One region of the Terriglobus sp. RCC_193 genome, then DNA from elsewhere that is predicted to be linked to it. Evidence: riboswitches for the same ligand, from Rfam matches in the RefSeq annotation. Region 1 holds a riboswitch; the other holds the start of a gene.
The links. A riboswitch is a leader RNA that binds a small molecule or an ion and turns the genes downstream of it on or off. The one in region 1 is predicted to bind cobalamin.
Positions count from the first base shown of each region.

Region 2: linked by a shared signal. The riboswitch ahead of AB6729_RS04305 (TonB-dependent receptor plug domain-containing protein) and the one ahead of metE (5-methyltetrahydropteroyltriglutamate--homocysteine S-methyltransferase) in region 1 are both predicted to bind cobalamin.

Region 1 is NZ_JBFUPK010000001.1:879,651-883,863, reverse strand. Features, by position in the region: gene AB6729_RS03680 (ATP-binding protein) at 1-856, shown strand, start outside; gene AB6729_RS03675 (DUF6454 family protein) at 858-1,652, opposite strand; cobalamin riboswitch at 1,641-1,785, shown strand; gene metE (5-methyltetrahydropteroyltriglutamate--homocysteine S-methyltransferase) at 1,929-4,205, shown strand.
Region 2 is NZ_JBFUPK010000001.1:1,037,204-1,041,416, reverse strand. Features, by position in the region: gene hemW (radical SAM family heme chaperone HemW) at 1-694, shown strand, start outside; gene AB6729_RS04310 (low specificity L-threonine aldolase) at 691-1,770, shown strand; cobalamin riboswitch at 1,864-2,028, shown strand; gene AB6729_RS04305 (TonB-dependent receptor plug domain-containing protein) at 2,087-4,213, shown strand, end outside.

The DNA of each region.
Region 1 (4,213 bases):
GGTCGATGCGGCAGTCGCAGCACGCGAGGAACTTCGCGAAACAGATAAGAAGGAAACCCGCGTTCTGATTCAAACCCACCCGGATGTGCTGATCCTCCCGCCCGATCCGCCGCAACTTCTGGTCAAACTTGGCCAGGTGCGTTCGCTGATTCACAGCATCTATTCCCTGCCGGGCGAAGCCAAGAGCCGCGTCTATCTGTTCCCTTCTGCGGCATTCATGAAAGAAGCGGCAAACAGCCTCCTGAAGGTTCTGGAAGAACCTCCTGCTTACGCGCACATCATTCTCATGGCCGAGCATCCCGGCGAACTGTTGCCCACCATTCGCAGCCGTTGTGCGCCGGTCCGTCTCGGAGCCCTGTCCGCCGCAGAGATTGAAGAGCTGTTAGCGACTCGCAAACCCGAAGTAAAACCCGCACAACGAGAGTTGATTGCGCGTCTGGCGCAGGGAGCAGCGGGCAAGGCCCTCAGCTTTGATCTTGAAAGTTATCTTGCAGCGCGCGCAGATGCTATGGTTCTGCTCCGCTCTGCCGTTCTTGATACAGAACATACAGACCTGTTCAAGACAACGGAAACGTATCGTGCTGGCGCGGACGGACAGCAGAAGACGCAGGCCATGCTTGCGGCGCTCGCAGGATTGCTGGAGGACCTGCTGCTGCTACGCAGCGGCGTACCCGACCGCATCCGTAACGTGGACATCCGCCGCGATCTCGACACGCTTGCTGACTCCGTCACCTTCGAATGGCTGGAGAACGCTCTGCGCGGCATGGACCAGGTCATCAGCGGTATGCGTCGCAATCTGCTGCGGTCGCTCTCGCTGGACGCTTTCGCAGAATCCATGTCCAGCAGCCGTCGTTGAACTATTTGTCGATGACAAAGTGAAACACGCGCGTCGGCCCATCCTCCGGCAGTAGATACAGATCGTTTCCTTTAAGGGTCATCCCTTCTGCGCTGTATAGACGGCTGCGATCCGTCGTTCCCGATGCAAGAGAGCGTACTGGCTTCATCGACGGCCATTCATACCAGTCCACGGCACCTGTGGTCTTTGTCAGATTGCCACCGCCCACCAGCATCCCGTTCACAAATTTGATGTCCTGATATTGGTTCTGTGATGGCGTATCCATCACGCGAATCACCTTGCCGTCCATGCCAATGACATACAGCTTCCGGCTGCCCCAGTTGCCTGCAATCAACTTGTCCTTTGTTACCGCGACACAACCAACGTGATCGGCTACCGAGATCTTTCGTTTGACCTTCAGTGATTTCTTATCCAGTTCCAACAATGTTGCGCTGCTGTTCGGCTTATATTCCGCCACGGGTACCCATATGGAATTACCGCTGATGGAGAACCCGCCGGGGTGATAGCGTTCGCCATCGCTAAGATCCACCTGCCGCTCGAAGATGCCTGTCTTCCGATTGAACTGCTGCAGATAACCTTTGTGCGCAGTGGAATCGACTGACGTTACCCAGATGTGTTCCTTATCCAGGTCAATGCCCTGCACGTGAAACACCGTTCCTTGCAGCGATTGCACATCGGCCATGTGCGCATGCTCAACACCTTGTATCTGTGCCGTGGCAGAGACGGACAAGCCGAGAACCATCATCATTACTCGCAGGATCATGCGATCAGCATAAAGGATTCGGTAAACTGTCATGGTGCAGGTCAGGCTGTCTTCGGACAGCCTGTTAAATGGGGAAGCTGGTGTGAATCCGGCGCTGTCCCGCAACGGTGATGGGAAATCTTAATTTCTCCAAGTCCGACTACCGGCCTGCCGCCACCACCATGGAAGCGTAGAACGCTGACCGTGGGTGCGCTTGAGGCCTACCGCTCTCGTGGATTGGATCGGTGACCACTGCCTGCTTCCGTGCGTTTATGCGCGTTGTTGCATGCCTGCGCATGGGTGGTTCCCTCGTAATCAGGAGAGAACCAAATGGCATTACAGGCATACACAACACTTGCCGGTCTGAAGACAGCAAACCTCGGCTTCCCCCGTATGGGACGGCAGCGTGAATTGAAGTTTGCCCTGGAAGGATTCTGGGCGGGCAAGCGCACCGAAGCAGAGCTTCTGGACACCGCAGCATCCCTTCGCGCCGAGCATTGGAGATTGCAGAAGGCTGCAGGCATTGATTTCATCCCCGCCAATGATTTCGCGCTATATGACCAGGTGCTGGACGCGCTGGTTCTGATGGGTGCTACACCGGAACGCTTTGGCACCGGCAAAGTCACGCTGGAGCGCTACTTCGCTATGGCGCGCAACAGCAAAGAACAGACCGCCATGGAGATGACCAAGTGGTTCGATACGAACTACCATTACCTTGTCCCCGAATGGAGCGCCGGACTGGGCTTTAACGTCGATACGGCGAAGCTTCTGAATGAAATTGCAGAGGCACGCGCACTCGGCATTGAGCCTCGTCCTGTTCTCATTGGACCGCTGACATTGCTGCTTCTGGGCAAAGGTGTGGATGGCTTTGATCCCTTCACGCTTGCTGAGAAACTTATCGCCGCCTATAAATCTGTGCTTCACGCGTTGGCACAGCAGAACATCGAGTGGATACAGATTGACGAGCCGATCCTTGCCACGGATCTTCCCGAAGGCGCAGCAGAGTTCTTCCGCAGCGCTTATGCGGAACTGGCAAAGACTCCGATCAAACTGGTGTTGACTACTTACTTCGACCGCCTGGGCAGCAATCTCGCACTCGCTGTTGAGGCACGCACTGCAGGCGTGCACATTGACCTTGTTCGTGCACCGCAGCAATTGGAAGAAATTCTCGCAACGCTTTCGCCGGAGCAGGTTCTGAGCCTCGGTGTAGTGGAAGGACGCAACATCTGGCTGACGGATTTTGCTGTTGCTCGAGAGTTGATTTCAAAGGCTGTTGCTGCGTTGGGAGCAGAGCGCGTCATCGTTGCACCGTCTTGCTCACTGCTGCACGTGCCACATGATCTGCGCAGCGAAACCAGGCTGCCTGCGCGTGTCAAAAGCTGGCTGCGCTTCGCGGAAGAAAAGCTCGCAGAAATCGCGGCGCTCGCCTCTTCGGATGAAGCTGCATTCACGGCAAATGTGGCTGCGATTGCAGATCGTGCAGCTGCGGAATCCTCCACGAATCAGGAAGTGCGGTCGAAGCTTGCGTCACTGTTGGAATCGGATTTCGCACGCAGGTCGCCTTACAGCGAGCGCACGGAAAAGCAACGCGCCGCACTCGGCTTGCCACTCTTCCCCACCACGACCATCGGATCCTTCCCGCAGACAGCAGAAGTGCGTAAGCATCGTGCCGCATTCAAACATGGCCATGAATCAGCAGAAGCATACGAGGCATTCCTTCGCGAAGCCACCGAACATTGCATCCGTCAGCAGGAAGAGATCGGCCTCGATGTGCTGGTTCACGGCGAGTTCGAACGCAATGACATGGTCGAATACTTCGCCGAATTCCTGGAAGGATTCGTGTTCACGGAGAACGGCTGGGTGCAGAGCTATGGTTCACGCTGCGTGAAGCCTCCCATCATCTTCGGCGATGTCTCGCGTCCGCGTCCGATGACGGTGACGTGGTCAAACTATGCGCGTTCGCTCACGTCGCGTCCGATGAAGGGTATGCTCACCGGCCCCATCACAATTCTGCAGTGGTCGTTTGTGCGCAACGATATCCCGCGCCAGCAGACAGCATGGCAGATTGCCCTGGCGCTGCGTTCGGAAGTCAACGATCTGGAAGCTGCGGGCATCCGCATCATCCAGGTGGATGAGCCCGCATTGCGTGAAGGTTTGCCGCTGCGCCATGCCGATTGGGAAACCTATCTGGACTGGGCGGTCAAAGCATTCCGCCTCTCCACGAGTGGCGTTGAGGACGAGACGCAGATTCACACGCATATGTGCTACTGCGAGTTTGAAGATGTGTTGCCTTCCATCGCCGCACTCGACGCGGACGTCATCTCGATGGAGTCCGCGCGTTCGCAAATGGAACTGCTGGATGCCTTCCGTGCACATGGCTATCCCAACGAGATCGGACCGGGCGTGTACGACATCCACTCGCCCCGCGTGCCTTCTGCGGAAGAGATGGGTGAGTTACTGGGCCTCGCGATCAACGCCCTTAAACCGGGACAGGTCTGGGTCAATCCGGATTGCGGCTTGAAGACGCGTGGCTGGCCAGAAACGGTGGAAGCATTGAAGAACATGTGCGAGGCTGCCGTTCAGGCTCGCATCGCATTCACTGCGTAATGCAACGA
Region 2 (4,213 bases), 160 kb from region 1:
GATTGCAGGATTGCCGCACCAGACGGCTGCGTCGTGGTCGCATTCGTTGCAGACGGCGATTGGCTCTGATGTGGAGCATGTGTCGGTGTACATGCTGGAAGTGGATGAGGACTCGCGACTGGGGCGTGAACTCATTGGCCCGGGTGTTCGCTACGGTGCGCATGCCGCACCAACGGATTCGCTGGTGGCAGATTTGTATGCGCACGCTTGTGAGACGTTGGGGGCCGCGGGGCTCGCGCAGTATGAGATCTCCAACTTTGCGCGTGGGGGCTGTGCGTCTCGACACAATTTGAAGTATTGGAAGCGCGATGCGTATTTTGGCTTTGGACTCGACGCGCATTCCATGCTGCGTGCGCAGGCGGATAGCCGTGCTTCGCGATTTGCGAATGGTGATGCACTCGACCCGTACATTGCAGGCAGTGAAGTCGTCGAAGTGGAACACATCGACATGCTGGGCGAGTGGGAGGAGAGTATCTTCCTGGGGCTGCGACTGGTTGAGGGCGTTTCGATTGCGGAATTGCAGCAGTCGTTTCCGGCGGCGTGGGTGGACGCTCTGGTTGAACGCGTTCAGAATTTGCAGCGCGACGGGCTGATGCGGTTGGAAGATGGCCGCGCCATGCTGACCCAGCGCGGGCGCATCGTGTCATCAAGCATCTTTGGTGAATTGCTGGCCGATGAACCAGCTGTGGCATGAGTTCTCCCAAAGGATTAGGAGAAGTGACGATGGAAGTGATTGATCTGCGCAGCGACACCGTAACCAAACCCACGCCGGAGATGCGTGCGGCGATGGCATCCGCCGAAGTGGGCGATGACGTGTACAGCGAAGACCCGACGGTGAATCGCCTGGAAGAGCGTGCCGCGGAGGCCTTTGGCATGGAGGCGGCCATCTTTGTTCCCACGGGATCAATGGGGAACCAGATTGCGCTGCGCATGCACACGGAGCCAGGCAGGGAAGTTGTGTGCGAATCGCGCGCGCATGTGCTGGATTGGGAGATGGGCATGGCCGCGATGTTCAGCGGATGCCAGCTTCGCACGGTGCAGGGGCAACGCGGGATACTTCGCTGGAAGGATATTGAATCTGCGCTTGCTACGACAGGCTTGTATTACAAGGCACAGACTGGCCTGATCTGGGTGGAGAACACGCACAACATGGCAGGCGGATCGGTTACGCCGCTGGCGGTGATGCGTGAGCTTCGTGATGGTGCGCATGGTCGCGGCCTGCCCATTCATCTGGATGGCGCGCGTGTTTTCAATGCTGCTGCTGCGTTGAATGTCGATGTTGCTACTTTGACTGCCGGTTACGACTCTGTGAACTTCTGCCTGTCGAAAGGGCTGTGTGCGCCGGTGGGATCGTTGCTGGTCAGTTCACGCAAGAACATCGACAAGGCGCGGCGTATTCGCAAGGCGCTTGGTGGCGGCATGCGTCAGGCGGGTGTGCTGGCTGCGGCTGGATTAATTGCGCTGGACGTAATGTCGAAGTGGCTGAAGGATGACCATGCCAATGCAAAACTACTGGCGCAGAGGATTGCCGGCGTTGAAGGCGTCCTGATTGATCCTGCTGAAGTGGAGACAAACATCGTCATCTTCCGCACGGAATTTGATGCGCCTGACTATGTGGCTTCATTGAAAGAGCGTGGTGTGCTGGCCAGCGCAATCAATGGAAATACAGTTCGTTTTGTTACGCATCATGATGTAAGCCGGGAACAATGCGCACTTGCTGGTGAGATCGCCGTTGAGGTTGCTGCGCAGATGCTTCTGAAAACCCCATAAAACAAGCGTTATTGCAGGTACACTGGCAACACACGTTTTGTTGCAGTCCTGCAGAGGATTGCTTTCTTCAACACAAGCGCAGAGGAATGCCTTGGGAAGCGCGGTGAAAGTCCGCCACTGCCCCGCAACTGTAAGCGCGCATCTTCGAATAGCTTTCGAAGACACATCCTTTCGAGACACAAGCTATCACTGCGTAAGTGGGAAGACAGCCTGTGCGAGATGCGAAAGTAATGTGCGATGCGCGTAAGTCAGGAGACCGATTCCGCTGCTGGTTGTAAACCATGCTCCCGCGGGGGAAGCAGAGGAGAATTCTGATATGTATTGCATCGCTCAAAAGCGACGCGTGGCGGCGCAATTGTGCGCAGTTGCCGTGTGCGCCCTCACCGCATCGGTTGCACACGCTGTTGTTGTTCGTGGCATGGTTCGCGATCCGCTGGGACGTCCTATCTCTGTTGCCCATGTGCGGCTGGTGAAGGGGACGCAGGTGGTGGCATCGACCACTACGCTGCCGGATGGTTCGTTTGAGATTCGTTCCAGCGAAGATGGCCGCTTTCTCCTGATTGCGGATGCGCCCACATTTTCTGCACAGGTAAGCGATTCGTTTTATGGTCGGTCGCTGGATGTGGTGCAGAAGAATCTTCAACTGACGATCAGCCCCATCAAGCAGGACATTACTGTAACGGCTACCGGCGAGCCGATGCCTGTTCAGCAGGCCAGCGGAAGTGTTTCTTTGATTGACGCTGAGGCACTGAGCACGCGCGTGGGTGTGGTGAATGAACTTCGCCTGCAACCCGGCGTGGCGATGGTACAGACCGGACAGTATGGCGGTGTGACATCGATGTTTGTGCGTGGCGCAAACTCTGACGCTAACAAAGTTCTGATTGACGATGTGCCTGCAAACGATGTCGGTGGTGTGTTTGATTACGGCACTGTATCTTCGACTGCATTTACCTCGATCGAGACACATCGTGGGCCAGACAGCGTTCTGTACGGGACCGACGCGCGTGCAGGCGTAATACGATTTGAAACGCCGCATGGCACGTCTCTGAGGCCAGTGCTGACTTACTCGGGCGATGCAGGCAATCTACACACGTGGCGTAACGAAGGCACACTGTCCGGTACTTACGGCAAGGCCGATTACTTCGGAGCGTTTTCGCGTTTCGATAGTTCCAATGCGTTGCCGAATGATCGTTACCATGCCGCCACTTCAGCAGCGAATCTTGGTTATAGCTTTAGCGCGACCACAAGCGTTCGTGGCACTGTACGCAATGCTGTAAGTGCCACTGGAACTCCGGGCGCATGGGACTTCCAGGGTCTTGCGCAGAACGGCAAGCAGGGGGATCAGGATACTTACATCAGCGGTGTGCTGGACGACACACGCAGCAACGGTTGGCACAACACCTTCCGTTACATTGGCGCGCGGAAGCGTGAGCAGGCCCGCTACTTTGCCGCTGTAGGAACACCGGACGGTTATGGCGAATACTTTGGCAACACCGTGACGATTCGTGGCGCCAACGGAACCAGGGCCACCGGTCAGGTCATTGTTGGTTATGATCCGTTTCCTACTTACTACGAGATGGTGAACAATCGCGATGGTCTGGACTATCGCACCAGTTACAGCTTCAACCATCACCTGTCTTTAGTTGGCGGTTTCCGTTTTCAGGATGAGCGCGGCGCATTCCGCTATCCGCTGTATGGCGACAACGACCAGGTGGGCCGCAGCAATTACGACTACACACTGGCACTGCATGGTGATGCATGGCACCGGTTGTTCTATACCGTTGGTGGAGCTATCCAGCGTAACTCACTGTATGGAACCGAAGGCCAGCCGCAGATCGGGCTTTCGTATTATGCGGTGCAGCCGGGGCGCCGATGGCTTCATGGAACGCGTGTTCGTTTCCAGTTTGCCAAAGGCGTGCAGGAGCCAAGCCTGAACGCGCAGCTTTCTTCGCTCTATCAGAAGCTGGTGGCCCTGGGAGATACCGCGAGCATTGCAGCCTTCCATGTAAGTCCGATTGGAGCGCAGCGCAGCCGCGTGTATGAAGGCGGAATCGATCAGAATATTTATTCTGACCGTGCCATTCTGCATGTGACTTACTTTCACTCGACCTATGGACGTGGTACGGAAGGTGTTCCTGTAACGCTGTACAACGCGTATTTCCATCAGAACTTACCTGTTGCTCTTGGAAGCTTCTATCTCAATTCACTGGATACGCGATCCGCAGGTGTGGAGGCATCGCTTGAGTACCAGGTGCTCCATCATCTGTTCCTGCGTGCGGGATACACGTATCAGGATTCGCTGGTGAAGCAATCGTTCTCCAGCGATGCGTTAGCGGTGCTGGGTGGGTCTTCTACCATCAACCCGAATTATCCCGGCATTGCGATTGGGCAGTATTCGCCGCTGGTGGGGCAGCGTCCCTTCCGTCGTCCGCCGCAGACGGGG